4 regions of the Bacillus altitudinis genome follow, and region 1 is predicted to be linked to each of the others. Evidence: riboswitches for the same ligand, from Rfam matches in the RefSeq annotation. Region 1 holds a riboswitch; each other region holds the start of a gene.
What was found. A riboswitch is a leader RNA that binds a small molecule or an ion and turns the genes downstream of it on or off. The one in region 1 is predicted to bind S-adenosylmethionine.
Positions count from the first base shown of each region.

Region 1 (7,830 bases):
TTTCAAACAGCTGGACAGTTTCTTCATATTAAGGTCAGTGAATCCATGACACCGCTGCTGAGAAGACCGATCAGTATTGCCAACATTCATGCCGAAAAGCAAGAAGCAACCATCATTTACCGCGCAGAGGGAGAGGGCACAAAGCTCCTTTCCCAAAAGCGGGCGGGAGAGTCAGTCGATGTGTTAGGACCGCTTGGAAACGGCTATGACCCTTCAGTCGTTCAGGCCGGACAGACCGCATTATTAGTCGGTGGAGGAATCGGTGTGCCTCCGTTATATGAACTGTCTAAGCGGTTAACGAAAAAAGGCGTCATCGTAAAACATGTTCTCGGTTTTCAATCGAAAAAGGATGTATTTTATGAGGAGAAGTTTCAAGCACTCGGAGATACGTTTATCGCAACCGTTGATGGGACATATGGTTCGAAAGGTTTCGTGACAAATGTCATTGAAGAGAATGAGCTGGACTTTGATGTCTTGCTTTCCTGTGGACCGACACCTATGTTAAAAGCACTAAAAGACTCTTATCCCGATAAGCCTGTCTATATTTCAATGGAAGAACGAATGGGCTGCGGAATCGGTGCATGCTTTGCTTGTGTCTGTCATACCGATCAGCACGAGAAACCGTACGTTAAAGTTTGTCTGGATGGACCTGTTTTTAAAGCGGAGGAGGTGGCGCTATCATGCTAAACATCGAATTACCCGGCTTATCTTTAAAAAATCCAATCATTCCTGCATCAGGCTGTTTTGGATTTGGAAAAGAATTCGCATCATTATATGACCTTTCCTTGCTGGGCGGCATCATGATTAAAGCCACGACCCTTGAACCGAGATTTGGCAACCCGACACCTAGGGTAGCTGAGACAGGAGCCGGTATGCTGAATGCGATTGGTCTCCAAAATCCAGGTCTAAAAGGCGTGCTTGAACATGAATTACCTTGGCTTGAGCAGTTCGATACCCCTATTATTGCCAATGTTGCTGGATCACAAGTTGATGATTATGTTGAAGTAGCAAAGCAAATTAGTCAAGCAAGCAATGTTCACGCCCTTGAACTGAATATCTCGTGTCCGAATGTGAAAACAGGCGGAATTGCCTTTGGGACCGATCCAGAAATGGCGGCCACATTGACAAAAGCTGTCAAGGAAGTTTCCTCCGTTCCTGTTTATGTGAAGCTGTCACCTAATGTAGCCAATATCGTTGAGATTGCTAAAGCGATTGAATCGGCTGGAGCGGATGGACTCACCATGATCAATACCTTGATTGGGATGCGTTTAGATTTAAAAACAGGCAAACCCATTCTTGCCAATAAAACAGGCGGATTATCAGGTCCTGCTGTAAAACCTGTTGCCATCCGAATGGTGCATGAGGTCAGTCAGGCCGTTTCTATTCCGATTATTGGGATGGGCGGGGTGCAAAGCGCTGAAGATGTACTTGAATTTTTACTAGCTGGTGCAAGTGCGGTAGCTGTTGGGACAGCCAATTTTGTGAACCCATTTATTTGCCCGGAAATCATTGATGAACTGCCGAATGTGTTAGCGGCTTATGGGTATTCATCTGTAGAGGAATGCATCGGAAGGAGCTGGAAACATGAAGCACTTGCCCATCATCGCGCTTGATTTTCCATCAGGACAGGAGGCGCACGCCTTTTTAGATCGTTTTGAAGGTACTCCATTATTCGTAAAGGTTGGCATGGAGCTGTTTTACCAAGAAGGTCCTGCCATTATTGACGCACTGAAAGAAAAAAATTGCCGTATTTTCCTTGATCTGAAGCTTCATGACATTCCAACAACCGTGCAAAAAGCGATGAACCGGCTTGCTGCACTTGGTGTTGATTTGGTGAATGTGCATGCAGCCGGCGGGAAAAGAATGATGCAGGCGGCCATAGAGGGGCTTGAAAGCGGAACCCCTGCCGGCCAAAATCGCCCAGGCATTATTGCAGTGACCCAGCTGACAAGCACGTCAGAAGATATGATGAAAAAAGAATTACTAATTGACCGCCCATTGCAAGAGGCGGTGCTTCATTATGGACAATTGGCATATGAAAGTGGACTTGATGGTGTGGTGTGCTCTGTTCATGAATCAAAACAGCTTCATGAACAAATCTCTCCTTCCTTTCTCACTGTGACGCCAGGAATTCGCTTACCAAATGATCAAACGGATGACCAAAAGCGTGTGGCGACACCTGCCTTTGCCAAAGAACAGGGTGTTTCACAGATTGTTGTGGGAAGATCGATCACAAAAGCCACAAACCCAGTGGAAGCTTATCAACAAATTTTGAAAGAGTGGGAGTGACTGCCGGATGAAAACGAAAATCGCGAAGCATTTATTACAAATCAAAGCTGTCTCTTTAAAACCAGACGAACCATTTACATGGGCGAGCGGTATCAAATCACCGATTTACTGTGACAATCGCCTCACCTTGTCTTATCCTGAGGTCAGAGGGGACATTGCGGAAGGTTTAAAAGACTTGATTCTCACTCATTTTGAAGGAGCGGAAGTTGTCGCAGGTACAGCTACAGCTGGCATTCCTCATGCGGCATTAGCAGCTGATCGTCTGAACGTACCGATGTGTTATGTAAGAAGTAAACCAAAAGCACACGGAAAAGGAAATCAAATTGAAGGAGCCGTATCACCTGGCCAAAAGGTGGTTGTCGTAGAAGACCTCATCTCAACTGGAGGCAGCGTTCTTGAAGTTGTGGCTGCTCTAGAAGAAGAAGGCTGTGACGTACTCGGAGTTGTTGCGATCTTCACTTATGGACTGCCAAAAGCAACTGCGGCTTTTCAAGAGAAAAACATTCCCTATGTCACGCTGACAGACTATGACACACTGACAGAAGTGGCACTTGAGCTAAAAGCAATCGAGTCTTCTGCTATGAATAAACTAAAACGCTGGAGACAGGATCCTTCGTCTGAATCTTGGATGGAAGAAACGGTCTAAAAAGCTTGTTTTGTTTTAAAAAAAGCTGTGCTGCGCTGCACAGTTTTTTATTTGGTTAAAAATAGTAAAATAGACTCAAATTTAAATAAAAACTAATCCTATCAATAAAGTCGGGTTGACTTTTGTTTGAATTGTGTTAATATTTAATACAAATTAAAACTCTTATCCAGAGAGGTGGAGGGACTGGCCCGATGAAGCCCGGCAACCTGCGATTTGCAAGGTGCTACTTCCTGCAAAATGATTCTATTTTGAAAGATAAGGAAATCGTGAGCTTCCTCATCTTTCTTTCGGACTGAAAGAAAGTTTTTTTATTTTAACGGTGAGGAGGAAGAGGAGATGGAACTGAAACAAAACCAGGATGAGGACTTAGTGAAGCACATGCAAGAGCTGATTGGGGATATGAAATTCGGTTCAATTACGTTGATCGTTCAGGACGGTCAAGTGATTCAAGTGGAAAAAAATGAAAAAATCAGATTAAAGTAGTGCGGAGAATAGCAATAGAAGCAGTACTCCGGAAGGGGAGAAACAATGTTAACTTATGAAAATTGGCAAGAGCCGTCCATTACATTTCAAGAGGACGATTTGTATAAAGGGGCCCTATCTGTGCTGAAATGGGCGTACGGCCACTATGGTGATCAGCTCGTTTATGCATGCAGTTTTGGCATTGAGGGCATTGTCTTGATCGATCTTATTGCGAAAGTAAAAAAAGATGCAAGAATTGTCTTTTTAGATACAGGTCTGCATTTCAAGGAAACATACGACACCATTGATGCAGTTAGGGAAAGATATCCCGGGTTAGACATCGTGCTGAAAACACCTGAGCTGACGGTGGAAGAGCAGAATGAGCAGCATGGTGATAAATTATGGGAAACGAATCCTCAAAGCTGCTGCCATATGAGAAAGGTCATTCCATTGCAAGAGGCACTATCTGGCTATCCGGCATGGCTGTCTGGTTTAAGAAGAGAGCAGTCGCCTAAACGAGCAGGTACGAACTTCTTAAATAAGGATGAAAAATTCCAATCAGTCAAAGTATGTCCGCTCATCCACTGGACGTGGAAGGACATATGGAGATATGCGTCTAGAGAGGATCTTACTTATAATCCGCTGCATGACCAAGGATATCCGAGCATCGGGTGTGCACCGTGTACACAGCCGGCATTTACTGCTGATGATTTGCGTTCTGGAAGATGGTCAGGGACAGCAAAGACTGAGTGCGGATTACATGAGTAAGGGAGCATAATGTATGGAAATCGCCGCAATTTTATTTAGCTTATTCTTTGCTTTAAATATTGGCGCAAGCGGAGCAGCCGCTTCGATGGGCATCGCATATGGTTCAGGTGCGATCAAAAAGCCAATATACGCGCTCAGCGTTTGTGCGGTTGGAATATTAGCAGGTTCAGTGATTGGCGGCGGTGAGGTCGTCAAAACGATCAGCTCCGGGATTATGCCGGAATCTGTCATCACACTTGAAATTGTGTGTATCATCATTGGCTCGGCCGCATTATCACTTTTCATAGCGAATCTCTTGGCCATTCCTTTATCCACAAGTGAGGTCACGGTAGGAGCTGTGGTCGGTGTGGCAGCCGCATATAAAGTGCTGTATGTGAAATCGATCTTAGTCATTGTCTCTTTTTGGGTGATTATTCCGATTGTTGCCTTTGTTTTTACCTTTGCTGTTGTCAAAATCATCAGATTGTTCCCTAAACGGACGTTATCCAAAAAAGGTACATTGATCTTGTCTGTTGTTTTGATTATCAGTGGGTTTTTAGAAGCATTTTCAGCCGGCATGAACAATGTCGCCAATGCGGTCGGCCCGCTTGTCGCGTCAGGTGTTTTAACAGTCGGGCAAGGAACCCTTTACGGCGGAATCTTTGTGGCCATTGGGGCGCTGCTTCTAGGAAGAAGGGTACTAGAAACAAACGGAAAGAAAATTACACGCTATCAAACGGGTGAAGGCATTCTATTATCGAGCACCGGTGCAGGACTTGTCATCGTCAGCTCTATATTCGGACTCCCTGTTCCCCTTACTCAAATTACCTCCTCGTCCATTATTGGGCTAGGTATGGCAAAGGGTGGACCGAACATATTCCATAAACATGTTGTGAAAAAAATGCTGAAGGTATGGGTTGTGTCACCTTTCTTATCACTTAGTCTATCTTATTTGCTAGTAAGCCTTTTCTTAAAAGGAGACTATTACTCTATCTTTATCATGATGAGTGTACTGCTAGCTTCACTAGGTGCACTGAGTCTTATGAAGGCAGTTAAAAATGAGAGCAGCTCGATTCATGAACAGGGCGGCGGGATTTAAATATAAATCCGACTATTAACATCTAATAAATATGAACATTGAGAGGAAGATGAACAAATGAGTTTAACACCACATGGTGGCGTATTAATTAATCGAGTAAATGAAGAATTTGATCTAAGCACAGCTGCGAAAGAAATTGAGCTGGATGCCATCTCTTTTGCAGACCTTGAACTCATCGCAATTGGCGGGTATAGTCCAATTGAAGGGTTTTTAACGAAAGCTGATTATGAAGCAGTTGTCAGCAGTATGCGACTAGCAAGTGGTGTCGTTTGGTCTCTTCCGATTACTTTGCCTGTCACAAAGGAAAAAGCAGCGGAGATCAATCAAGGTGACATTGTTCGTCTATCGTATAATGGAACAGTATACGGGGTCATTGAGGTGGAAGATCAATACACACCTGATAAGGAAAAAGAAGCAGTGAATGTGTATAAAACAGATGACCGCAATCACCCAGGCGTGAAAAAATTATTTGAACGCGGTGATACGTATATTGGTGGTAAAATTACACTGACGAAACGCAGTGAAAAACCTTTCCCGCAATTTACGTATGAGCCAGAAGAAACAAGAAAACATTTTAAAGAAAACGGCTGGAAAACCATTGTCGGTTTCCAAACGAGAAACCCAGTCCATCGTGCGCATGAATACATTCAAAAGACAGCACTGGAAACAGTAGATGGTCTATTTCTAAATCCACTTGTTGGTGAAACAAAATCTGATGATATTCCAGCAGATGTAAGAATGAAAAGCTATCAAGTGTTACTGAACGGTTATTACCCGAAAGACCGCGTCTTTTTAGGTGTTTTTCCTGCTGCCATGCGTTATGCTGGACCAAAGGAAGCGATTTTTCATGCGCTTGTGCGTAAAAATTATGGCTGTACACATTTTATTGTCGGCAGAGATCATGCGGGTGTTGGTGATTATTACGGCACATACGAAGCGCAGGAGCTATTTGAACAATTTACAAGCGAAGAAATTGGAATTACACCATTAAAATTTGAGCACAGCTTTTACTGCAATACATGTGAAGCCATGGCAACACCAAAAACATGCCCACATGATAAAAGCGAACATGTCATTCTTTCAGGTACAAAGGTCAGAACGATGCTGAGAAATGGTGAATTACCACCGAGCACGTTCAGCCGAAAAGAAGTCATTGAAACATTAATCGAAGGATTAAAAACGACGGTATCTTAAAGGAGGATATGACATGAGCAACGAACATATCGTGTGGCATGATTCATCTATTACTAAAAAAGAATATCAACAGAAAAACAACCATACAAGCGGGATCATTTGGCTGACAGGTCTAAGCGGTTCAGGTAAATCGACGATCGCCAACGCAGCGGCTCGAGAGCTCTTTGAACAGGGGTACCAAGTGACAGTCCTTGACGGCGATAACGTACGCCATGGACTCAATAAAGACTTAGGCTTTTCAGATGACGACAGAAAAGAGAACATTCGGCGCATCGGTGAAGTGGCGAAATTATTTGTTGAGCAAGGAACGATTGTCATTACTGCTTTTATTTCACCATTTCAAGAAGACCGCCAAATCGTAAGACAGTTAGTCGAAGACGGAGAATTTCACGAAGTGTTTGTGAAATGTGATCTGAACGTGTGTGAAGAGCGTGATCCAAAGGGATTATATAAAAAAGCAAGAAACGGCGAAATTCCATTTTTCACGGGAATCGATTCACCATACGAAGAGCCAGCTGCGCCTGAGCTTGTTCTAGATACAGGTGAATTATCACGCGAGGAGTCAAAACAGCGGCTTGTTGAATATGTAAAAGGTAAAACGAAATAATCGCCTGATGGCAGGGGGAGAAAGCAAGATGGGGAAAGTATACATTGTTGGTGCCGGACCGGGTGATCCAGACTTAATTACGCTAAAGGCCCATAAGGCAATACAGCAGGCAGATGTCATTTTATATGATCGTCTTGTCAATCAAGAGATTCTTGCCCATGCCAAACCGGAGGCGGAGTTGATCTATTGCGGCAAACTGCCGAATCATCATACGATGAGACAGGAAGCGATTAATGAAGCGCTTGTTGCTTATGCGAAGGAAGGGAACATAGTCGTTCGTCTAAAAGGCGGTGATCCCTTTGTATTTGGCCGCGGCGGTGAAGAAATCGAATGCTTAGCTGAGCACGGTATTCCGTATGAAGTTGTCCCAGGGATTACTTCTGGCATTGCAGCCGCTGCTTATGCAGGCATTCCAGTCACGCACCGAGAATTCAGCTCAAATGTTGCGTTTGTAACAGGGCATTATCAAAAGGATGAACATTTTGAAGAAAAGTGGGAAGCGCTGGCGACGGGGATTGATACCCTTGTCATTTACATGGGCGTCAAAAACGTGGAAAGAGTCCAGCGGCTGCTTTTGAAAAATGGGCGGAATCCTGAAACCCCAGCTGCGTTTATTCACTGGGGAACGACCACAAGGCAAAACACGACTTGCTGCACGGTGGCGACACTATCTGAAACGGTTGAAAAAGAAGGGATCGAGCATCCGAGTTTAATCGTAGTAGGAGATGTCGTTCACTTTCATCAAAAGTTGAACTGGTTTGAACCAGCACTGATTGAGAAATGAAA
Region 1 is NZ_CP009108.1:2,435,306-2,443,135, forward strand. It holds gene ID12_RS12245 (dihydroorotate dehydrogenase electron transfer subunit) at 1-687, shown strand, start outside; gene ID12_RS12250 (dihydroorotate dehydrogenase) at 681-1,613, shown strand; gene pyrF (orotidine-5'-phosphate decarboxylase) at 1,585-2,289, shown strand; gene pyrE (orotate phosphoribosyltransferase) at 2,297-2,935, shown strand; SAM riboswitch class I at 3,095-3,197, shown strand; gene ID12_RS18995 (YezD family protein) at 3,272-3,418, shown strand; gene ID12_RS12265 (phosphoadenylyl-sulfate reductase) at 3,464-4,165, shown strand; gene ID12_RS12270 (sulfate permease) at 4,179-5,243, shown strand; gene sat (sulfate adenylyltransferase) at 5,301-6,437, shown strand; gene cysC (adenylyl-sulfate kinase) at 6,451-7,044, shown strand; gene cobA (uroporphyrinogen-III C-methyltransferase) at 7,073-7,828, shown strand.

Region 2 (7,830 bases), 410 kb from region 1:
AACGGTTTCGTTTAACCTTGCCGTCATACTCATCAGTTCTTCTACTTGTTTGTTCATTTGATGGAAAGATTGCAGTTGTTCGTTTGCCGAGGCAGAAATTTCTTCGCTGCCCGCTGCCGTTTCTTCTACAACGGCACTAATATTTTCAATCGAGTGCAGCACTTGTCCGCCAAGCTCTGTTGATTGAATAATTTGGTCATTTAAGACCGCCATTTCTTGCTTAATATGTTGTGCTTTTGTTTCTATATCTTCAAAGGAGTGTGAGGTTTTGTCCATTGCATCTTGCTGCTGAAGTGATAGCTTGACCCCTTCTTGTACAGTTTGGCTAATGGATTGAATGCCTTTTTCAATATGACTCACCATGTCAAAAATTTGTCTTGTTGCACGAGACGATTCATCTGCCAGCTTACGAATTTCGTCCGCTACGACGGCAAACCCTTTGCCAGCTTCTCCTGCTCTTGCCGCTTCAATCGCCGCATTGAGCGAGAGGAGGTTTGTCTGGTCCGCAATATCAGAAACCGTTTTGGCCATTGCGGAGATTCCGCTTGCGTACTGAGTGAATTCTCCTGCAGACTCTTCAATTTGTCTCGTCGCACGTGTATTTTTTTCAATGGCTGCTTTTGTTTCTGTTAACGTGTGCTTTCCGCTTTCCACCGCTTCAATGGCATCCTCTGTACTACGGATGACTGTATGTGATCTTTCGGAATTCTTACGGCCATGTGAATCCATTTTTTCAATCAAACTAACGCCATGCTGAAGGTCTTCTGAAATCGCTTGTGAACCATTCGCCATTTCGTCTGTCGATACAGACACTTGATTGGCCGATTCCATAAGCTTTTTGTTTTCATCATCTAACTGAACCGAGAATGATTCTACTTGGCTTGATACATGGCTGATTTCTTGAATCAAGCTAATCAGCTGATCCGTCATTTGATTGAACGACTCATTTAAGCCACCGATTTCATCTTTCCGCTTGATGTCCATCCGCTCCACAGCGAGGTTTCCTTCGGCAATCTGTTTTGCCCGGTAAGAAAGGGATTTGATTGGTGTCACAATGGATCTCGTTAAACCAATATTTAAAAAGACGGCGATGACAATCAATGTGAGGGCTGCGACAGATGCGCTTGTGATGATCCTTTGCACATTGTCTGCCGCCTCCTCTAAATGGTATTCATACGCTTCTTGTGCTCTTTTATTCATCGTATGCACGTCGTTTAAAACACCGTCAATTCTGGCAGCCACTCGTCTGGCATCAGAGGCATTTTTTTCACCAATGGCATTGTTTGCTTCTTGCGTCCATGTGTCAAACTTTGAATTTAACCGTGTTAGGGCTTCTTTGTTCATATTTCCTGCGTTTTTGTTTAACGTTTGCAGCTTTTTTTTCGCTGTTGATATATCGGTTTGAACGACCTCTAGCTGTTCATCTGAAAGGGTCATGGAATAATTGGTCATGGCTTGTTCGACACTTTCAAAGCTGGCCTTCGTTTTTTGTACGTTCAGTAAGGTTTGAACTTCTGTTTCGCTTGATGACTGAATCTTTGTCATGCTCACAATAATAAAGGCAATTACGCCAACCGCTAAAAGAAGTGAAATGAGTGAGTTGAGCAAAATTTTGATGCGTAAGCTCATGATGCTGCCCCCTCTTCTTTCAGAAGTGTTTGCTTCAGTCCATTTAATTTTTTGGTCAATTTCTCAGCATCTTTGAGCACCCGGATTCTTGCCATATCGATTCCGTCATTACTTAAGTCATAAACGATATGTCCACTTTTGATTTTGCTGCTTTTGACGAGCTGTTCGCTGAATTGATAGACGACTTCATCTACTTTTTTGACCATAGACGAAATAACGGCTTTTTCAGCTGTATAATACTGATCGCTGTCCACGCCGATTGCATATTTGCCTTGCGCTTGCGCTTCTTTTAATACACCAACACCCGTATAACCGGCTGCGGCATATAAAACATCTGCTTTCTTTTTGATCATGTCTTTCGCTATGTTACTGCCTTTACCTGCATCACTAAATGTGCCAGCATACGTGGATACGACCTTAATTTTCGGATTCACTGATTTTGCGCCTTTTTGATAGCCTTGTTCAAATCGATGGATCACCTCTGCATCGACTCCGCCCACAAAACCAATGACATCGCTTTTTGTTGTCATGGCAGCAAGTGCTCCCGCTAAATAGCTGCCCTGCTCTTCTTTAAAAGTCACTGATGTGACATTTTTCAGTTCAGACACAGCATCAATGAGTAAAAATTGCTTTTTCGGATATTTTTTCGCTACCTTTTCTAAGTCTTCTTGCATACTGAAACCTACACCGATGATCAGGTCATTTCCATCTTTCACAAGCTCGGTCAGCCCTTTTTCATATGTATCGGTTTCTGCAATTTCTCTATAATCGAATTCAATGCCAAGCTCATCACGTGCTTTTTCTAATCCTTTAAATGATGAATCGTTAAATGATTGATCACCAAGACCATCATCCGTCAGCATGACACCAATATGCTTCGTATTTGATACCGGTGGTCCCCCCTGCTGATTGCTGCATGAGGCGAGTACCATGATCATAGCTGCCATCAGAAGTAATGAAATCTTCACTTTCATCCAAAAACACACTCCTTTTATCATCCTTACCCCTTATTTATCGGATTTGAGAGTCATTGTTTCAATGATAAAGTGAAGGATTTTCAGCTTTTTTCATGACTTTTTTCACTGAAAAAAACCATTATTTATGACAAAAATAAAAAAAGTGAGCAAATGCTCACTTTTTCTCGTATGTCCATCCTTCTTTTTGGTAAACAAGATCATTTTTCATCAGATGACCTAATGCTCGTTTGAAGGCTGCTTTGCTCATTTGAAATCTTTCCCGGATATCTTCTGGATCGCTTTTATCGCCGAAAGGCATTGCACCGTTTCTCGTTCTCATGTAAGTTAAGATTTCTTCTGCATCGACAGATAATGCATCCTGCTTTCTCGGAAGCAGAGAAACGTTTACAGTTCCGTCCTCTTTCACTGCAATGACGCGTCCTGTCACGGTCGATCCCAATCTAGGCTCTTCCTTTCGTTCCGTGCGGTGGATAAATCCACGCACGCCTGTATCTGTCAGCATAAAAGAACCTGTCGCAATTAAGCGATAGATTGTCCCCGTGATTTCTTTGTTCATTAACGTTTCTGGCGCCTCAGTAAACAATTCACTGATCACATCTTCAGTGGCTGGTTTTGCGAACATTCTCCCGTAACTTGTCACTTTGAGCATACAGTATAGTTTGTCGCCTTTTTTCGGCCACGCTTCCTCAAAAGGCGGGAGGTGTTCAGTTGCAACAAGTGCATCCTTTGACAAACCTATATCGACAAAAGCACCCATATCTTCTACAACGTCTACGACTTCTACCCAGTCGTATGTATGTGCATTGATTTTAGGAATTTTCATCGTCGCTGCCAGTCTTTCCTCATGATCTACATATAAGTAGACCTCTACTTCATCACGATCTCCAATATCCTCTGTCATCTCACTGCGATGTAGGAGAACAGAATCTTCGCCATCTGTTAAAAAGTAGCCGTATTCCATCTCGTTATCTATTTGCAAGGTCAGTTGCTCACCTGGTCTCATGTTCTCTTCCTTCCTATCTGCCCTTAAAAGAGCGTTCGTTCATCTTTTGATTCACTTTATTCTACTATACTTCTGTCATCATGAACATCTCTAGTTCTGTTAGCTAAAGTGGACAAACTGTACTTGAATTATACCGCATACATCTGAACTCTCTTCGATAAAGTTTCTTCTTCCCCTATGGGCATGATAAAATAGACGCAATATCTATAGTTGGAGGTCATATGTGATGGCAAAAGAAAGTTCATTTGATATTGTATCGAAGGTGGAGCTGCCAGAGGTGCAAAACGCCATTCAAGCAGCACTGAAAGAAATTAAAAACCGTTATGATTTTAAAGGAAGTAAAAGTGATATTTCACTAGAAAAAGAAGAACTCGTTCTCATTTCTGATGATGACTTCAAGCTGGAGCAGCTAAAGGATGTCCTTGTGACAAAACTGATTAAACGAAACGTACCGACTAAAAACATTGACTACGGAAAAACAGAACATGCCCTAGGTGGAACCGTTCGCCAGCGTGCAAAGCTGATTAGCGGGATTGATAAGGACAATGCCAAAAAGATCAATGCCTTGATCAAACAATCTGGTATAAAAGTAAAGTCGCAATTTCAAGATGACCAAGTGCGTGTGACAGGAAAAAATAAAGATGATTTACAAGAAGTGATTGCGCTTATGCGCAAGGCAGATTTACCGATTGACGTCCAATTTATAAATTTTCGATAAATTTCAAATTTTCCATTGATTATTTCCGATTTTTTCGATACAGTTGATGGAAGTTCAATTCATTGACATGTTCATATCGCTTTCTTATCAAGAGAGGCAGAGGGACTGGCCCTGTGAAGCCTCAGCAACCGGTGTAGTAGAAATCTATTTTCTATGACCAAGGTGCTAAATCCAGCAAGCAACTGCTTGGAAGATAAGAAGAAGAATTTCAATACAGCCAAAAAGTCTTCTTCTTATCAGAAGGCTTTTTTTGTTACATAGAAATAAGGAGGAAACCAATGGGCCTATTACAAGACTTACAAAATCGCGTACTGATTGCTGATGGAGCAATGGGAACACTTTTATACTCTTATGGCATTGACCGTTGCTTTGAAGAATTAAATTTATCAAAAGAAGATGAAGTCAAAAGAGTGCACGAGGCATATGTGCAAGCTGGAGCGGACATTATTCAAACGAACACATACGGTGCGAATTATATTAAACTATCCCGCTACGGTTTAGAAGAAGAAACAAAACGCATTAACACAAAAGCTGTACAAATTGCCAAAGCAGCCGCTGGCTCAGCTTATGTCCTTGGAACGATCGGTGGCATTCGAACATTTAACAAAAATGCCTACTCTTTAGACGAGATTAAACGGAGCTTTAGAGAACAGCTCTATATCCTTTTAAATGAAGAGCCTGATGGGTTACTGCTTGAAACATATTACGATATTGAAGAAGCAAAAGCCGTTCTTGAGATTGCTCGCAAAGAAACAGCGCTTCCGATTGTCATGAACGTCTCCATGCATGAGCAAGGTGTATTGCAGGACGGTACACCGCTAAAAGACGGCTTATCTGAATTATCCTCACTTGGCGCTGATGTCGTCGGCATTAACTGCCGATTAGGCCCTTATCATATGATTCAGGCACTTGAAGGCGTTCCACTTTTGCAAAATTCGCATTTATCTGTCTATCCAAACAGCAGTCTCCCCTCCCTTGAAGAAGGCAGACTCGTCTATGATACAGATAATGATTATTTCCGAAAAAGTGCACTTGAGTTTAGAAATCAGGGCGCACGAATCATTGGAGGCTGCTGCGGAACAACCCCTCAGCATATAAGCGCCATGGCTGAGGCGGTCAAAGATTTAGCACCTATCACCGAAAAAGAAGTGAAAGTATTAAAAGAAGAAATCATTTCCATCCAAGATCAACGGACAGAACCAGGTCTTGACGAGCTGGCTGTGAAAAAACGTTCGATTATCGTCGAGCTGGACCCGCCGAAGAAGCTGAACTTTGAAAAATTCCTCGTCGCAGCGAACGAATTAAAAAGTGCAGGCATTGATGCCCTCACACTGGCCGATAACTCTCTAGCTACCCCGCGTATTAGCAATGTGGCATGCGGCGCTTTATTAAAACAGCAGCTTGATATGCGTTCACTTGTCCATATCACATGTCGTGATCGCAATTTGATTGGACTCCAATCTCATTTAATGGGGCTAGACACGCTTGGACTAACCGATATTTTAGCCATCACAGGCGATCCGTCTAAAATTGGAGACTTCCCAGGTGCGACATCTGTGTATGATTTAACCTCCTTTGATTTGATCCGTCTGATCAAACAATTTAACGAGGGACTATCTTTCTCCGGGAAGCCGCTCGGGAAAAAGACTAATTTTTCTGTGGCTGGTGCGTTTAATCCAAATGTCCGTCATATTGATAAAGCGGTCAAACGCCTCGAGAAGAAAATCGAATACGGTGCCGATTATTTTATTTCACAACCTGTATACTCTGAGGAACAGCTTGTGAAGATTCATGAAGAAAGCCGACATTTAGATAAACCGATTTACATCGGTATTATGCCGCTAACAAGCAGCCGAAACGCAGAGTTTATTCATCATGAAATTCCCGGCATTAAATTGTCTGACTCGATTCGTGAGATTATGGCCAAGGCAGGCGAAAATAAAGAAAAGCAGCGGACAGAAGGGTTAGCGATTGCCCGCTCTTTATTAGATACAGCTTGCGAATTGTTTAATGGTATCTATTTAATTACCCCTTTCCTTCGATCAGATTTAACAGCAGAACTGACAACTTACATCCATCAGAAAGAAAAGGAGCCAAACATCCATGCCAACTATCACTGAACAGCTCAAAAAACGCATCCTCGTCCTTGACGGTGCAATGGGCACAATGATTCAAAACGCCGATCTCACAGCAGAGGATTTCGGCGGAGAAGAGTATGAGGGCTGTAACGAATATTTAAACGTCACAGCCCCTCACATTATCTCCACGATTCACCGGCAATACCTAGAGGCAAGTGCTGACCTCATTGAAACAAATACATTCGGTGCGACGAAGCTCGTTCTCGATGAATATGGACTTGGCCATCTCGCCTATGAATTGAACGTAAAAGCAGCTCAGCTGGCAAAGCGTGAAGCAGACCGTTTGTCGACGCCAGACTGGCCCCGCTTTGTAGTAGGCGCAATGGGGCCCACTACAAAAACATTATCCGTGACAGGCGGCACAACGTTTGAAGAGCTCGTTGCAAATTATGAAGAACAAGCCCGCGCCCTGATTGATGGGAAATGTGATGCTCTTCTTTTAGAAACGAGTCAAGACATGCTGAATGTCAAAGCTGGTTTTAAAGGCATTCAAGAAGCCTTTCACGCGACCGGTATTGAGCTGCCACTGATGGTGTCAGGGACGATTGAACCAATGGGCACCACCCTTGCTGGTCAAGATATTGAAGCCTTTTATATTTCACTTGAGCATATGAAACCAATCAGCGTCGGACTAAACTGTGCAACTGGTCCAGAATTTATGACAGACCATATCCGTACACTCTCCTCCATCTCAAAGTCGGCTGTCAGCTGCTATCCAAACGCTGGTCTCCCTGATGAAGAAGGGCAATATCACGAATCCCCTGCTTCGCTTGCTAAAAAAATTGCCGCTTTTGCAAAAGAAGGCTGGTTAAATATCGTCGGCGGCTGCTGCGGTACAACGCCTGCACATATTCAGGCATTGTCAGATGAAGTACGTTCGCTTCAGCCCCGCAGCATGACGCATGAGTCATCACCGCATACCGTATCAGGCATCGAGCCCCTCATTTATGAAGAAGCGATGCGCCCCCTCTTTGTTGGTGAGCGCACAAATGTCATTGGTTCACGCAAATTCAAACGGCTCATCGCAGAACAAAAGTTTGAAGAGGCGGCAGAAATTGCCCGTGCTCAAGTGAAAAATGGCGCTCACGTCATTGATGTGTGTCTAGCAGACCCTGATCGTGATGAGATAGCAGACATGGAAGGCTTTTTAAAAGAAGCCATGAAAAAAGTGAAAGCTCCTTTTGTCATTGATTCAACCGATAAACATGTCATCGAAAAAGCACTCATGTATTCTCAAGGAAAAGCCATTATCAATTCTATTAATTTAGAGGATGGAGAAGAGCGCTTTGAAGAGATTCTTCCGCTTGTCAAGCTATATGGCGGCGCACTTGTTGTTGGAACAATCGATGAAACAGGGATGGCCGT
Region 2 is NZ_CP009108.1:2,027,830-2,035,659, reverse strand. It holds gene ID12_RS10185 (methyl-accepting chemotaxis protein) at 1-1,629, opposite strand, end outside; gene ID12_RS10180 (BMP family lipoprotein) at 1,626-2,603, opposite strand; gene ID12_RS10175 (CvfB family protein) at 2,761-3,609, opposite strand; gene ID12_RS10170 (YajQ family cyclic di-GMP-binding protein) at 3,836-4,327, shown strand; SAM riboswitch class I at 4,409-4,527, shown strand; gene ID12_RS10165 (bifunctional homocysteine S-methyltransferase/methylenetetrahydrofolate reductase) at 4,606-6,447, shown strand; gene metH (methionine synthase) at 6,431-7,830, shown strand, end outside.
Region 2: linked by a shared signal. The riboswitch ahead of ID12_RS10165 (bifunctional homocysteine S-methyltransferase/methylenetetrahydrofolate reductase) and the one ahead of ID12_RS18995 (YezD family protein) in region 1 are both predicted to bind S-adenosylmethionine.

Region 3 (7,830 bases), 1.2 Mb from region 1:
GAATCATGTGCACCAAATTGAAGCACCTGTCCTAATCATTCATGGGGAGCTGGATGAGAATGTATCCATTGAGCATGCGTATTTATTAGAAGATGCACTGCGTCAGCATGGCAAGTCTGTGGAAACATGGTATTTTCACGGATATCATCATTATTTCCCGCCACAGCATAACCGGGAGATTGTCAGACGGCTGACGACATGGATGCACAGCCGAAAAGGCGGAAATGTGGTAAAATAAACGGTAGAAAGAAATATAGAAAGTAGGGGGATTTTCATTATGGGAATGCCTGTTGAATTTAATACAATGATTGTCACAAAAGGAAAAGAGACAAGAATTGAAGAAAATGTGTTTGAGCTCATGAAGGAAGGGTACCGCATTTATCCATTAAATATTCCGCTTGAGGTGCGTAAAACGAAAGACGGAGAAAAAACAGGGACAGCACATGTTGAAAAGCTGGAGCTCACAGACAATGTCACGAAGGTGACGTACCGTCTTGTGTCATTACATTCAACGAACTAAAAAAGCTGAGGGATTCATTCCCTCAGCTTTTTCCTTTTGATTAGACGAGTGGTCCGCCTTTTGCTTCAATATCACTTGCTGCATGGCTGAATTTTTTAAAGTTCTTTTTAAATTCATTTGCAAGGAAGTGTGCTTTTTCTTTGTAAGCCTCTTGATCGTCCCATGTTTTAGCAGGCTGAAGCACTTCATCTGGCACTCCTGGAATATGAAGCGGGATGTGTAATCCGAAGATGTCGTCAGTGATCATTTCAGCGTTGTCAAGATCGCCTTCGATCGCTGCCTGCACCATTGCTCTTGTATGAGCAAGATTCATTCGTTTGCCCGTACCGTAGCCGCCGCCAGTCCAGCCTGTATTCACAAGGAATACTTTTGCGCCGTGCTCATCGATTTTTTTACCAAGCATTTCAGCATAGACATGAGCAGGAAGTGGCAAGAATGGTGAACCAAAGCAAGTAGAGAACGTTGTTTCTGGTGACGTCACGCCACGCTCAGTTCCAGCTAGTTTACTTGTGTAACCACTCAAGAAGTGGTACATGGCTTGTTCTTTCGTTAAACGGCTGATTGGAGGTAAAACGCCGAATGCATCAGCTGTTAAAAAGACGATGGCAGATGGGTGACCTGCAATACTTGGTTTCACGATGTTATCAATCATTTCGATTGGGTAAGCCGCACGTGTATTTTCAGTAAAGAATGTGTCATCATAATCTGCTTCACGTGTTTCTTCATCAAGTACTACATTTTCAAGCACTGATCCGAAGCTGATGGCTTTGTAAATTTGTGGTTCTTTTTCTTCACTTAAGTTCACGCATTTTGCATAGCATCCGCCTTCAATATTGAAGACACCTGTGTTAGACCAGCCATGCTCATCGTCTCCAATCAGCTTGCGGCTTGCACTTGCAGAAAGCGTCGTTTTTCCAGTACCTGAAAGGCCGAAAAATAAAGCAACATCGCCTTCTTGACCGACGTTAGCAGAGCAGTGCATTGATAAAATATCTTGTTCAGGAAGCAGGTAGTTCATAACAGAGAAAATGGATTTTTTCATCTCACCTGCATATTCTGTTCCACCGATCAGAATCGTCCGTTTTTCAAAAGAAACGATAATAAACGTTTCAGAGTTTGTGCCATCTGTTTCAGGATCTGCTTTAAAGTGAGGTGCAGATAAGATGGTGAAAGGTTTTTCGTTTGATGATGGTGTTGATCCATCAGGTCTGATGAATAGTTGCTTTGCAAAGAGATTGTGCCAAGCGAATTCATTTACAACTGTAATTGGCATACGGTATTTTTCGTCAGCACCGGCAAAACCATCAAAGACAAATAGTTCATCACGTTCTTTTAAGTATGACACAACCTTTGTATATAAACGATCAAATGCCTCTTTCGAGATCGGCTGATTGACTTGACCCCAATCAATTTTATGTTCAGAGTTTTCTTCTTTTACGATGAATTTATCTTTAGGCGAACGTCCAGTGTAGGCACCAGTTGTGGCGCGGACAGCACCAGTTGAAGTTAAAACGCCTTCATTACGTGCCAAAATCTTTTCAACAAGTTTCGGAACAGATAAATTTTGGTGCGTATTTTCTAATGAGAGCAATGACTGCAAATCTTCTTTTAAATCCACTGAGTTCATAAAAAAACCCTTCCTTTACCGTTGAATTTGTTTGTTTTGATTAGTATAACACATTGATAATAATAGTCTATACTATTTAAACATTTTTGTGTGTGTTTTTTCATTTCTGCTATGAAAATATGCTTTTTGGTGATGCTAATGATGAGGTGAAAAAAAGGGGAGATAATTCCTATGAACCATTGACATGACGCAAGGGTTTAAGATAAGATATCTTATTGAACGGATACTCTTATCCCGAGTTGGTGGAGGGACAGGCCCGATGAAGCCCAGCAACCGGTTTCTTATGAAAAAGGCATGAACATGCTGAGAAACCAAGGTGCTAACCTGATGCAAGGTACAAGAACACCTTGAGCGATAAGAGTGAAAGGCATGCGATCTCAGACCCTTTCCTCGCAATGAAGGAAATGGTTTTTTTATTTTTGGGATATCATATGAACAAATTGCCAATAACATCTCTAATATAAACATGTTGAAATATAAGAGGGAACGAGTTCCGTATCATATTGGAGGCCTCATCTTGGGATGATGTGGTCTTGTACAGGAGGAAATAGCCATTATGAGTCAAAATCGTCGTTTATTTACTTCAGAATCAGTGACCGAAGGACATCCAGATAAAATCTGTGATCAAATTTCAGACAGCATTTTGGATGAAATTTTAAAGAAAGATCCAAATGCACGTGTTGCCTGTGAAACTTCTGTAACAACCGGTCTCGTATTAGTAAGCGGTGAGATTACAACGTCTACTTATGTCGACATTCCAAAGACGGTGCGTGACACGATTAAGGAAATTGGCTACACACGTGCGAAATATGGTTTTGATGCGGAAACATGTGCGGTTCTTACATCAATTGATGAACAGTCTGCTGATATTGCGCAAGGTGTAGACAAAGCGCTTGAAGCACGTGAAGGAACAATGACTGAAGAAGAAATTGATGCGATCGGTGCAGGTGACCAAGGTTTGATGTTTGGTTTTGCAAACAACGAAACTGAAGAGCTTATGCCACTGCCGATTTCTCTTGCACATAAATTATCTCGCCGTTTAACAGAAGTACGCAAGAATGAAACACTTGCATACCTTCGTCCAGACGGAAAAACTCAAGTAACAGTTGAATATGATGAACAAAACAAACCAGTTCGTATTGATACGGTGGTTATTTCTACACAGCATGCACCAGAAGTGACGCTTGAACAAATTCAAAGCGACTTAAAAGAGCATGTCATCCGCCCTGTCGTTCCAAGTGAACTGATCGATGAAGAAACAAAATACTTCATCAACCCAACAGGCCGCTTTGTCATCGGTGGACCTCAAGGGGATGCTGGTTTAACTGGACGTAAAATCATCGTTGATACATATGGCGGGTATGCTCGTCACGGTGGCGGTGCTTTCTCTGGTAAGGATGCAACGAAGGTTGACCGTTCTGCAGCATATGCGGCTCGCTATGTAGCGAAAAACATCGTAGCAGCTGGTCTTGCAGATTCATGTGAAGTACAGCTTGCTTATGCAATTGGTGTTGCACAGCCTGTCTCCATTTCAATTGATACATTTGGAACAGGAAAAGCCTCTGAAGAGAAATTAATTGAAGTGGTACGTGCAAACTTTGATCTTCGTCCAGCCGGCATTATTAAAATGCTTGACTTACGTCGTCCGATCTATAAACAAACCGCTGCATATGGACATTTTGGCCGTCATGACTTGGATCTTCCATGGGAAAAAACGGATAAAGCCGACACGCTTCGCAAGGAAGCATTAGGAGAATAACAACATACAAAACCGCTTATTTTAAGCGGTTTTCCTTTTGATTAAAAAAAATTCTACAAAAAGCGTAAAAATGTGAAACAAAATTGGACAAAATACTGTCTAATTATAGGTCTACTTTTAAGAAATAACATAACGTGGAGGCAATAATATGTGTGGGTTTGTTGGTGTATTTAATCACCGTCCATTGTCCGAAACTACTGAGCAGGAAGAGTTAATTAAGCAAATGAATCGTCTCATCGTTCATCGAGGTCCGGATGATGAGGGGTACTTTCATGATGAGCATGTAGGATTTGGATTTAGACGTTTAAGTATTATAGATGTTGAACACGGAAAGCAGCCGCTTTCTTATGAAGATGAAAAATATTGGATTATTTTCAACGGAGAAATTTATAACTATGTGGAGCTGAAAGAAGAGCTTGTGAAAAAAGGCTATACGTTCAGCACAGATTCTGATACGGAAGTCCTTCTTGCCACATATCGCCACTATAAAGAAGAAGCGGCATCGAAGCTTCGCGGCATGTTTGCCTTTTTAATTTGGGATAAAGAAGCGCAGTTATTATATGGCGCAAGAGATCCTTTCGGCATTAAACCTCTCTATTTTACACAAATAGATGACCAAGTGTACTTTGCTTCTGAACGCAAAAGCTTAATGGCTGTGAATGAGAACATTTTATTTGATGAGACTGCTTTGCAGCAGTACATGTCTTTTCAGTTCGTTCCTGAGCCAAATACACTTGATCAAAAAGTGCACAAAGTTGAGCCAGGTCATCAGTTTACACTGCGTCCAGGCCAAGACATTGCATTTAAGACTTACTGGAAAGTTCAATTCAAACCTGAACAAACACAAGAGCAGAAATTAGTAGAAGAAGTACGTGATGCTATCTATGATTCTGTAAAAGTCCACATGAGAAGTGATGTGCCTGTTGGTTCATTCCTATCAGGCGGGATCGATTCTTCTTTCATCGTGTCGGTCGCAAAGGAATTTCACCCTGAACTGAAGACATTCTCTGTTGGTTTCCAGCAGGATGGATTCAGTGAAGTGGATGTAGCAAAAGAAACAGCTGATAAGCTGGGATTGCAAAACTTTAGTGCTGTGATTTCTCCTGAGGAATATATGAATGAGCTTCCGAAGATCGTCTGGCATTTAGATGATCCTTTGGCTGATCCAGCGGCGATTCCATTGTATTTCGTAGCAAAAGAAGCGAAAAAACAAGTCACAGTTGTTCTTTCAGGTGAGGGAGCAGACGAGCTGTTCGGTGGATATAATATTTATCGTGAGCCGCTATCTCTAAAGCCTTTTGAATCTGTACCATCCATGCTGAAAAAGCTTCTTCTTCGTCTGGCTCGTTTAATGCCAGAAGGAATGAAAGGGAAAAGCTTTATCGTTCGCGGCTGTACGCCATTAGAGGAACGTTATATCGGCAATGCAAAAATCTTTGAAGAGCCAGTGAAGAAAAACCTCTTAAAGCAGTATGATCCGAACATCACGTATCGTGACGTGACGAAAACATACTTCGAAGAAAGTGCAGGCTACAGTGATATTAACAAAATGCAATATGTTGATATTCATACGTGGATGCGCGGGGATATCCTGCTGAAAGCAGATAAGATGACAATGGCGAATTCTCTTGAGCTTCGTGTTCCATTCCTTGATAAGGTCGTATTTGAAGCAGCTTCTAAAATTCCAGAAGAGCTGAAAACGAAAGACGGCACAACGAAATATTTATTGCGTAAAGCAGCAGAAGGCATTGTACCAGACCATGTGTTAAACCGTAAAAAACTAGGTTTCCCTGTGCCAATTCGTCATTGGCTGAAAAATGAGATGAACGCTTGGGCGAAAGATATCATTAAAAACAGTCAAACAGATGAATACATTAACAAGGCATATGTTCTTGATTTATTAAATGATCATTGTGCTGGAAAAGCCGATCATAGCCGTAAGATTTGGACTGTCCTGATCTTTATGATCTGGCATAGCATCTATGTAGAGCGCAGCATTGATCCAGAGCAGTTGAATCACCAGCCGAAAGAAGTTATTTTTAGCTAATGAAAAAGGTTTTCAGCTTTGTGCTGAAAACCTTTTTTGTCATGATAGAAAGTGGTGGAAAAGGGTAAAATAACAAGCGGTACACAGTTATTGCTTAATATCCTGAAAAAAACATGATAAAGTGAAGATACATGTATGATGTTAACGCGATAAAAGGGAACGATAGTATTGTCCTTTTTCTACATATTCTCTGCGGATACGATCCATGTCTTGGATATCTTCATCTGTTAACTGGCGAACGACTTTGGCTGGACGGCCAAAAGCAAGTGAACCTTTTGGGATGACTTTTCCTTGCGGGACAAGGCTACCTGCACCAATAAAGGCTCCTTCGCCAATTTCCGCACCATCGAGAATGATGGATCCCATGCCAATGAGGGCATTTTTTCGAATGATAGAGCTATGTAATGTGACTTGGTGTCCAATGGTAGCACCATCTTCAATCAGAAGTGTTTTTCCAGGACTTTGATGCAGACAGGATAAGTCTTGAATGTTGACGTTTTTTCCAATTCTCACAGGAGCTACATCGCCTCTAATGACCGTTTGGAACCAAACGCTTGAATATTCTCCAATTGTGACATCACCTGTAATGGTGGCATTTTCTGCAACAAAGACCGATTCATGAATCTCAGGTGTAAACTGATGATATGGATAAATCACTTTTTCGACTTCCTTTCTTAATACAACATTTGTGAGGTGTTTACTTTGTGGACTTGGCATGCTGAAAGACCGGTTGGTACAATTGTCATTGTACATGGTGCTAGTGAATATCATGGCCGATATAAATGGCTGATCGAAATGTGGCGAAATGCAGGCTATCACGTCGTCATGGGTGACCTGCCTGGGCAAGGGACATCGACACGTGCGAGAGGCCACATTCGTTCTTTTCAAGAATACATTGATACAGTCGATGAATGGATTGAACATGCGAAGTCGTTCAGACTTCCGACATTTTTACTTGGACATAGTATGGGGGGACTGATTTCGATTGAATGGTTCAAGCAGTATACCCATACGAAGATTGATGGCCTTATTTTATCATCACCTTGTTTAGGTCTGCAATTTAAACCGAAGAAGCTGATGGATTTTGCGTCAAAAGGGCTAAATGTGCTGGCGCCGTCTTTTAAAGTCGAATCTGGGCTGTCGATTGAACTTGCCACGCGGAATCAAGATGTGATAGAGGCAGATTCGAATGATTCGCTTTATGTGACGAAGGTGTCGGTTCGCTGGTATCGAGAACTGGTGAAAAATATCGATGCGGCGATGCAGCCTATGAATGTTTTTCGGTCGATTCCACTCCTGCTCATGCAGGCAGGCGATGACAAGATTGTAGATAAAACAAGAGTGATGAAATGGTTCAATGGCATTGAATCAACCAATAAATCATACCGTGAATGGGAAGGGCTTTATCATGAAATTTTTAATGAGCCCGAGCGAGAAGAAGTATTTAAGGCGGCAAGAGCCTTTACTGATCAATATATTTGATTGTGAGCTTAAGTTGGGGGTGGATTGATTTGTCAGTACCAGAACGTCCTTTTGCACTGATGACGAAGGTGTATAAAGATATTTTTCCGCTAGTTCATCAGGAGCTAAAAAAGTGGCGGGCTTATGCAGAAATGATTGAAAACGAAGAACTGAGAACGCAGGCACTAGCGAGCATATCCAGTAAAACCTTTCACTGTGAAGGCGGGGGAATTTTATCTCTGCTTGCAGGTGAAGCGAAGGAAACGTGTATTGAATTCATTGTGGCGTACCAAACGATTAGCGATTACTTAGATAATTTGTGTGACCGCAGTACATCACTTGATCCAAAGGATTTTCATATGCTGCATCAGGCAATGAGAGATGCACTCGATATTCATGCGGAGCTTAAGCCGTAT
Region 3 is NZ_CP009108.1:3,631,332-3,639,161, reverse strand. It holds gene ID12_RS18345 (alpha/beta hydrolase family protein) at 1-238, shown strand, start outside; gene ID12_RS18340 (DUF2584 domain-containing protein) at 278-520, shown strand; gene pckA (phosphoenolpyruvate carboxykinase (ATP)) at 561-2,147, opposite strand; SAM riboswitch class I at 2,374-2,508, shown strand; gene metK (methionine adenosyltransferase) at 2,704-3,906, shown strand; gene asnB (asparagine synthase (glutamine-hydrolyzing)) at 4,055-5,953, shown strand; gene ID12_RS18320 (gamma carbonic anhydrase) at 6,095-6,610, opposite strand; gene ID12_RS18315 (alpha/beta hydrolase) at 6,656-7,435, shown strand; gene ID12_RS18310 (tetraprenyl-beta-curcumene synthase family protein) at 7,465-7,830, shown strand, end outside.
Region 3: linked by a shared signal. The riboswitch ahead of metK (methionine adenosyltransferase) and the one ahead of ID12_RS18995 (YezD family protein) in region 1 are both predicted to bind S-adenosylmethionine.

Region 4 (7,830 bases), 1.7 Mb from region 1:
AAGAAGTGAATACAGTGAAGCTGTGCCGCTCCTAGAAAAAGCTTTATTGATTGAGGCATTCGAAACTTCTTCTCCAGGCGGTTATTTACTGGCCTTATATGCCTACACGAAAGCGCTATTTAAGCTGAAAAAGCCTGGTTTGTTCCACTATTATGTACAGCTTTCACTTCAAAAAGCAGAAAATTTAAAACAACGAAACATTTCACTTAAATTATCCATTTTAGAAACATTGATGCTCCAGCCAAACAACATGATTGAGCAGATCATTTCTTATTGTGATCAATTAGAATCTATGAATTTCCTTGTTGATCTTGAGGCTATCTGTCAGGATGTAGCCGCCTACTTAACTGAAAATGGTCTTCCGAAAGAAGCAATGTATTTTCAGAACAAGGCATTGTCATTCAAAACTTGTTAAGAAGATGGAGTGATGTATGATGAAAAAATGGCTGATCTCAAGCGCGATTTTTGCGCTCTTGTTCACAGGTGTTTGGATTGGTACTTCTACACAAAAAGGCAGCCCGTCTGCACAATCGCAAGATGACGGTACGATCATTCAAAAGAGAGATCGAGGCACCAATCCTTAATAAGACTGAAAAGAGTAGCTGTCATTCAAAACAGCTACTCTTTTTATTGGTTAATCAATTTCTCGTTTGATATTTTGCATTTTTTCATCTAAGTAGTGAGCGATATCTGCCGCTTCCTTTAGTTCATCGGTGAGCTGATGAGGAACATCGTTTTGCAGTTTATAATAGATTTTATGTTCGAGACTCGCCCAGAAATCCATCGCAATGGTCCGCACCTGAATTTCAACCTTCACATGCTCCACACGATTCGTTAAGTAAACAGGAATCTCAACAATTAAATGAAGACTTCGATAGCCATTTGGTTTCGGATGCTGAATGTAATCCTTCACTTCAAGGATCTTTAAATCCTCTCTTTGCCTCAGAACATCAATGATGTTATAGATATCTTGAATAAACGAGCAGATGATGCGGACACCAGCGATATCATGTATGTACTCCTTGGCACATTGTGTGGTGATGTCACATCCTTTTCTCGCTAGTTTATTCACGATGCTTTCAAAGGATTTGATCCGTGATTTTGTATGCTCTATTGGGTTGTGTCCATGGATTAAATTATATTCCTGACTAATAATCGAAAACTTTGTATCCATTTCATCTAATGCAAATTTATATACTAATAATTCATTTTTCCAGTCTTCCATGACACTTTTCAAATCTTCTACATGAGTTGCTGACATATTCATTTCTTTTTGTCATCTCCTTTTGGCAAACAGCTGTTACACTGCTTTCCGTTTACTAGACGGAGAGAGAACACAAATGGTTTTAAAAAAGTACATCTTAGCCCCGTTGTTTGTAATAAGTCAGCGCGAGTGCCAGTGCAAGTACAGATCCTTTCACGATATCCATTGCATAATACGGGACAGACATCATCACAAGTCCATTTTGCAAAATACCGATGAGCACCGCACCAATAAACGTACCGAATGCGTTTGGTTTACCTGCTCCCATGACTGAAAACCCGATAAAAGCAGCAGCTACCCCATCCATTAAATATGGCGTTCCTGCGTTAATTTCTGCTGTCATCACCCTTGATGCCAGCACGATACCACCGATCGCCGCAAATAAGGCAGACAACAGATATGCTGCGATTTTGTATTTGTTCACATGAATACCAGACAATCGAGCGGCTTCTTTATTTCCACCAATGATATACATCAACCGCCCATGCTTTGTGTAAGTCATAAAAACATGTGCAAAAAGCACAATGGCCGCCATAATCAAAATGATATAGGGGACCTGCCCAATCTTGCTGAAAAAGGCAGGGATGGTGCCAGTTGAAAAAGTACCATCAGGCAGCACCATATTTTCAGAAATGGTCGCACCTTTCGTATAGGTTTGTGCCAGCCCTTGAATGATAAACATCATGGCTAGTGTCATGAGCATATCTGGAATCTTCATTTTGACAATCATCCAAGCATTCAGCAAACCGACAATAAGAGAAGCCGCCAGCGCAGAAAGGATCGCAATGAGTGGGTTTTGCGAGAACCATACAAACATGGAGATCACAATTGCATTTGATAACGTTGCAACTGAACCTACAGATAAATCAAAGCCATTCACTGCTAATGAGATCGTCAGCCCTACTGCAATGATGGTTACAATCGAGATCGATCGTAAAATGTTGATGATATTTCCTGACTGTAAAAATGCCGGATTGGCTGCCGCAAAGACAACAATCAATACGACAATCGTTAAGATGGTGCCATATTGATAAAAGAAATCAAACAGATGAAAGGATGGCCGCTGTTTCTTGATTTGTTGAACTGGGGCTGAAACTTGTCGTTCACTCATGATTGTCCTCCTGTTGAATGATATAAAAGCTCTTCTTCAGTCATTGGTGCCGTCATTTCCCGGGCAATGCTGCCATCATATAAGACGTATACTCGGTCGGCAATTCCTGCAATTTCTGAAAGCTCACTTGAAGCATAAATAACCGCTTTTCCTCTTGCAGCTAGTTCTGCAATGAGGGAGAAAATGTCCTTTTTGGCTCCAACGTCTACACCTTTGGTTGGTTCATCAAAGAGATAGACATCTGCCTCAGCCAACAGCCATTTTCCAATCGCAATCTTTTGCTGATTTCCACCAGAGAGATGCTTCACCTTCGCTTCAAGAGAAGGTGTCTTGACGCCAAGCCGCTTGACGATTCCATCTGCTGCCTTCCGTTCCTTAGAACGATGTAAGAAGCTGAACGGCCGTGTAAACGAACGTAGACTTGCAGCTGTTACGTTCCATCCAACATTTTCTTCTGTTAGAATCCCTTCTTTTCTCCGTTCTTCAGGCACAAGGGCAATACCCGCTCTCACAGCGTGATGAGGCGACTTGATATGAATGGTTTGACCATGCAGCTGCACAGTGCCTGACTTTTTTTCTGAGGCGCCGAATAGGGCTTTGCACAATTCTGTTTTACCAGCACCGACTAGTCCTGCAATCCCGAGAATTTCTCCTTTTTTCACATGAAGATGAATGTTGTTTAATTTATGCTGGTCATGCAACTCTTTCACGTCAAGCACAATCGGTGCATCCTCAAGCGGTGTACGGGATGGGAATTGATCCTCTAATGGCGCGCCAAGCATTTCTTCAATGACCTGCTTTGGATCGGTTTCTTTAATGAGGTGCGCCGCCACATCGGTTCCATTCTTCATCACAGTCAGTTCATCACAGATGTTGAAAATTTCTGGCATGCGATGCGAGATAAAAATGATGCCTGTGCCGTTCTTTTTCAATTGATGAATCATTGAGAATAGCTTGCTTGTTTCTGCATGACTAAGTGGAGCGGTTGGTTCATCCAAAATTAAAATGCTGCATTTGATCGACACAGCCTTGGCAATGAGCACCATTTGTTTTTCTGCCAGTGTCAAATCACTCACAAGACGCTTCGTCGAGATGTCAATATTCATCTCTTTTAACAGCTGTGCTGCCTTGCGGTGAATCTCTTTCCAGCGGACGAAGGTTTTTTTCTCCATTTCATGGATCATCATATTTTCGCCAACACTTAAATAAGGCACTAGAGCTGTATCCACTTCTTGATGGACGGTCTGCACACCGTATGAGGCCGCATCCTTCGGTGTATGAATGGTCGCCGCCTCGCCATTGATGTGGATGGTTCCTTCAAAATGTGAATGAGCACCAGAGAGAACTTTCATTAACGTTGACTTCCCAGCACCGTTCGCCCCAATCAGGGCATGGACTGTGCCTTTTTTTAATGTGAAATTTGCTTGATCTAACGCTTTGACTCCTGGGAATTCAATCGAAATGTTTTTCATATGAACTAGCGGCGTTGTCATAGGTGTCCTCCTTCTCTCCTGATCGTCAATTGAAAAACGAAACACCCTCTATGAAAAGAGAGTGCACGTGGTTTATTTTGCATAATGCTTCTTCAAGGTCTTCATCCAGTCTTCTTCAAAAGCAGTCGATGATCCGAATCCTTTTACTTCTTCTGCAAGATTAACCATATTGATGGCCTTTCCTGCATCCTGAAGCTGCTTTTGTGAAATGAGAGAGGCCTCAAGGTCATAGGAAGATGGTGTTTTCTCGCCAGCTAGTTTCTTCGCAAGAATCCTTACGTCGATTGCACCAATGAGCTTCGGATCGACAGCGGCAGTGTACTTCCAAGGACTGTCTTTCGCCGTCATTTCTTGGAGATCGGCATTAGACACATCAATACCGTATATTTTCACTTCGGTTCTTCCTGCTTCTTTTAAAGCTCTTGCGGCACCAATCGCAAATGCATCCCACGTGGCAAAAATCGCATCCAGTTTACCCTTTGGATATTTATTCAGCATAGCCGCAACCGCATTTTGTGTTTGAACTGATGTATCAGAGGCCGCAACGCCAAATCGGTCAAGTTCCTTGATCCCTGTATGCTGTTTAAGCGTTTCTTGGTACACCTTGTTTCGTCTCACCATTGGAGGGAATCCGTCTACCCAAAGATACGCAATATTTGCTTTCCCTTTAAAATCAGCCACGAGTGCGTCTAATGATTTTTTCGCTAATTGTTCATCATCTTGAGACGTCACTGTGACTCCTTTGATATCCTTCAGCTTCGGATTTGAATCAAACGCCACAACTGGAATGCCTTTCGCTGTGATCTTCTTCACATCAGCGACTGTCGCCTCATCATCCCCATGAGAGATGATAAAGCCATCATAGTTTTCTTCTAGTGCTTGAGAAATAGCATCATGAAACTTCGCCGTATCACCATTTGCCGTGTAGACATCTACTGTAAAGCCTAGCGCTTCCCCTTCTGCCTTCGTTCCTGCTAAAAACTGAGCAGTATGATCGTCCCCGCCAATTTTACGGATGACTTTAATTTTTGCTCCCTGTCCTTTTGCAAATCGCTTCGGGACATTGTCAAAGGAGACCTTTTCGTTTGCATTAGCCTTTGAGCCTGCGCTTGATCCCGTACCGCAGCCAGATAATAGCACGGTCAGGACCGTCAATAATACAAGAGATGATGTCCAATATTTACGTTTCATTGCTGTTCCTCCTCAAGTTGTTTTATTTTTCTCATCGGAAAACTAGGTAAAAAAGTGAGAATATGCCTGAGAACCCCGTCGTTTGATTCTCAAAAAAGAGATCAAAAAAAGCCTCTCTTGATAAAGAGAGGCTTGATCACCGTTGCATGAAACATGTATCGGGAAGTCTTCCTCTCTTATCTGTCAAAGCTGTAACAGCTTTGCAGGAATTAGCACCAATTTCTTAGATAGAAACGGTTGCTGGGCGTCATAGGGCCAGTCCCTCTGCCTCTCTTGATAAGAGATCCGTTATGAAATTTGTTTTAGTTGAAATGTCTTCTTTACTTTAATGTGATGTCTCATCAATGTCAATGATTTTTTTGAAAATTTCTAAAATGATCATTTGCACCGAATGCCTTGTTTACCTGCCGATGATTTTCTTAGCAGGTGATGATGCCTTAAGACGGAAATCATATTTTTTCTCATTCACAAATTGGGGATTGAGGTGTGCTGATCCTTTATCTTGACCGCTTTTCGAGCGATACGTTTTGTAGCCTTCCATCCATTTCCCTCGCCATACCCACTGAGAGGCTTTTGCACCTTTGCGGTCATCGTAGACATTCTTTTGGAATGTATTCTTCTTGTTCACTTCGTAGAGATTCACGACTAAATAATGCGAAGCACTGGCTGTCATGATATTATTCGTGATTCGATTGTTCACCGATTGATATTGCATCAGCAATTGACCGCCTTCTAAGCCGGCTGTGTCATTTTTGTACAAAATGTTATGGGAGATGGTTGTGTTTGTGGTTCCGCCGCGCTTCTTGTCATATCCGCCAATGGAGATGCCTGTATAACGATTTAAATATACTTGATTGTGCTCAATGCGAATGCGTTCGGCCATCTTCCCTTTATGTTCACTTGTGACCTCAATCCCAAGGTCATTATGATGGCTGATGTTATGATCGATCACGATGTCTTTCCCGCCATCCACATAGATTCCTCCTGCGGAGATGTCCTTGCCGTACGCTGGATTCCCAACACTCGTAATCTCATAAACTTTGTTTCTAGATACGACACCATTTCTCACTTGATCATACTTTTTAGAAGGTGCGACATTCTCAAAACCAATTAAATCAATCCCGATATTGTCCGTATGCCGGACTGTATTATGTGTCACGCGGAATTTTTTAACGTTTCCGTTTAGCACAAGGGCTTCACTAAAACCCAGCTTTAACTTTTCCACAGTGTTTCCTTTGATTTCGATGTCTTCAATGGCTGCTGGTGCTTTCGTTCCATAGACCGCAATGCCATGAGCATTCCCATTTTGATGTGTCGTCTGAATGTCGTACACACGGTTGTTAAGCAGTTTGACGCCTTTGCCGCTGCCTGTGATGAACATACCGATGGGTGTCACATCTTCTTGATTCGTTTTAATATGTCCGACTGTCAGCCCTTTCAGGGTGATATAGCTTTTTTGATCAATCTTCACAAGACCACCGTCTGCTTGATTTCCTTTAAGAGATGCTCCGCTAATGACAGGCTTCTCTTTTCCATACGCTTGAAAAACAACTGGTGCTTTCTTTGTTCCAGAGTGGCGGACAATCAATTTCTCTTTGTATGTACCGCCTCTCATATAAACTGTTGTCCCAGCTTTCGCGATACTTGTCGCTTTTTTCAACGTACGGAAAGGCTTTTGCTTCGTCCCTGGATATTTGTCGTTCCCATTTGCTGCGACATAATAGGCAGTACCTTGCTTCGCACCAGCCTCCTCCGTCATCGCTTGACAGCCAAAACTAATGGCGGTCATCAATAAAATCAATAAGGCGCCTGATATCATTCGTTTCATCTCGTTGTTTGCTCCCTTCCATTCTCTTCTATCTTTATCGGTTAAAAAAAGAGGATTAAAATATGGCAATGCCCCTTGCAATGTACTAGTCAAAAGGTGTATGGTTGAAAGAATATCTTACAGGAAAATAAATCGCTTTTAAATTGTCAGATTAATCAGTTAATAACGAAATTGGATTTTATTTCTAAGGGGAAACTTCAGTAAAACCACGATAGAGAGGAGGAAAGCGCTTTAACAGATTTTTCTTGTCTGAATTCCAGAAAACCTATTGCTAATATTTTGTGAAGGTATAGAATAGAATCATAATTATTTCATATTATTAGAATTTTCAAATAATCAAACAGCAAGGAGATTTACGATGCCAAAACAACCCATCCGCGTTGAACTTAGTTCAACAAAAAAACCAAAACCTCAATCTGATCAACTTGAATTCGGAAAAATCTTCACAGACCACATGTTTGTGATGGATTATTCAATTGATAAAGGCTGGTATGATCCGAGAATTATCCCTTATCAGGCGATTCCAATGGACCCAGCTTCTATGGTTTATCATTATGGCCAATCTGTTTTTGAAGGCTTGAAGGCGTATGTGTCTGAGGATCAAAAGATTCTCTTATTCCGTCCCGAAAAAAATATGGAACGCTTAAACAGATCAAATGACCGCCTATGTATCCCGCAAATTGATACAGAAACGGTTTTAGAAGGCTTAAATGAACTCATTCGCATTGATAAGGATTGGGTACCTGATGCAGAGGGCACTTCTTTGTATATTCGTCCATTCATTATTTCTACTGAGCCCTATTTAGGTGTTGCACCGTCAAGTACCTACAAGCTGATCATCATTTTATCTCCAGTAGGTTCTTATTATAAAGAAGGCATCCATCCGGTCAAAATTGCGGTGGAAAACGAATTTGTCCGCGCTGTTAAAGGCGGAACAGGAAAT
Region 4 is NZ_CP009108.1:718,817-726,646, forward strand. It holds gene ID12_RS03650 (response regulator aspartate phosphatase) at 1-415, shown strand, start outside; gene ID12_RS19325 (hypothetical protein) at 435-584, shown strand; gene ID12_RS03655 (GTP pyrophosphokinase YwaC) at 635-1,267, opposite strand; gene ID12_RS03660 (ABC transporter permease) at 1,362-2,375, opposite strand; gene ID12_RS03665 (sugar ABC transporter ATP-binding protein) at 2,372-3,868, opposite strand; gene ID12_RS03670 (sugar ABC transporter substrate-binding protein) at 3,941-5,059, opposite strand; SAM riboswitch class I at 5,233-5,342, opposite strand; gene ID12_RS03675 (DUF1565 domain-containing protein) at 5,460-6,887, opposite strand; gene ID12_RS03680 (branched-chain amino acid aminotransferase) at 7,246-7,830, shown strand, end outside.
Region 4: linked by a shared signal. The riboswitch ahead of ID12_RS03670 (sugar ABC transporter substrate-binding protein) and the one ahead of ID12_RS18995 (YezD family protein) in region 1 are both predicted to bind S-adenosylmethionine.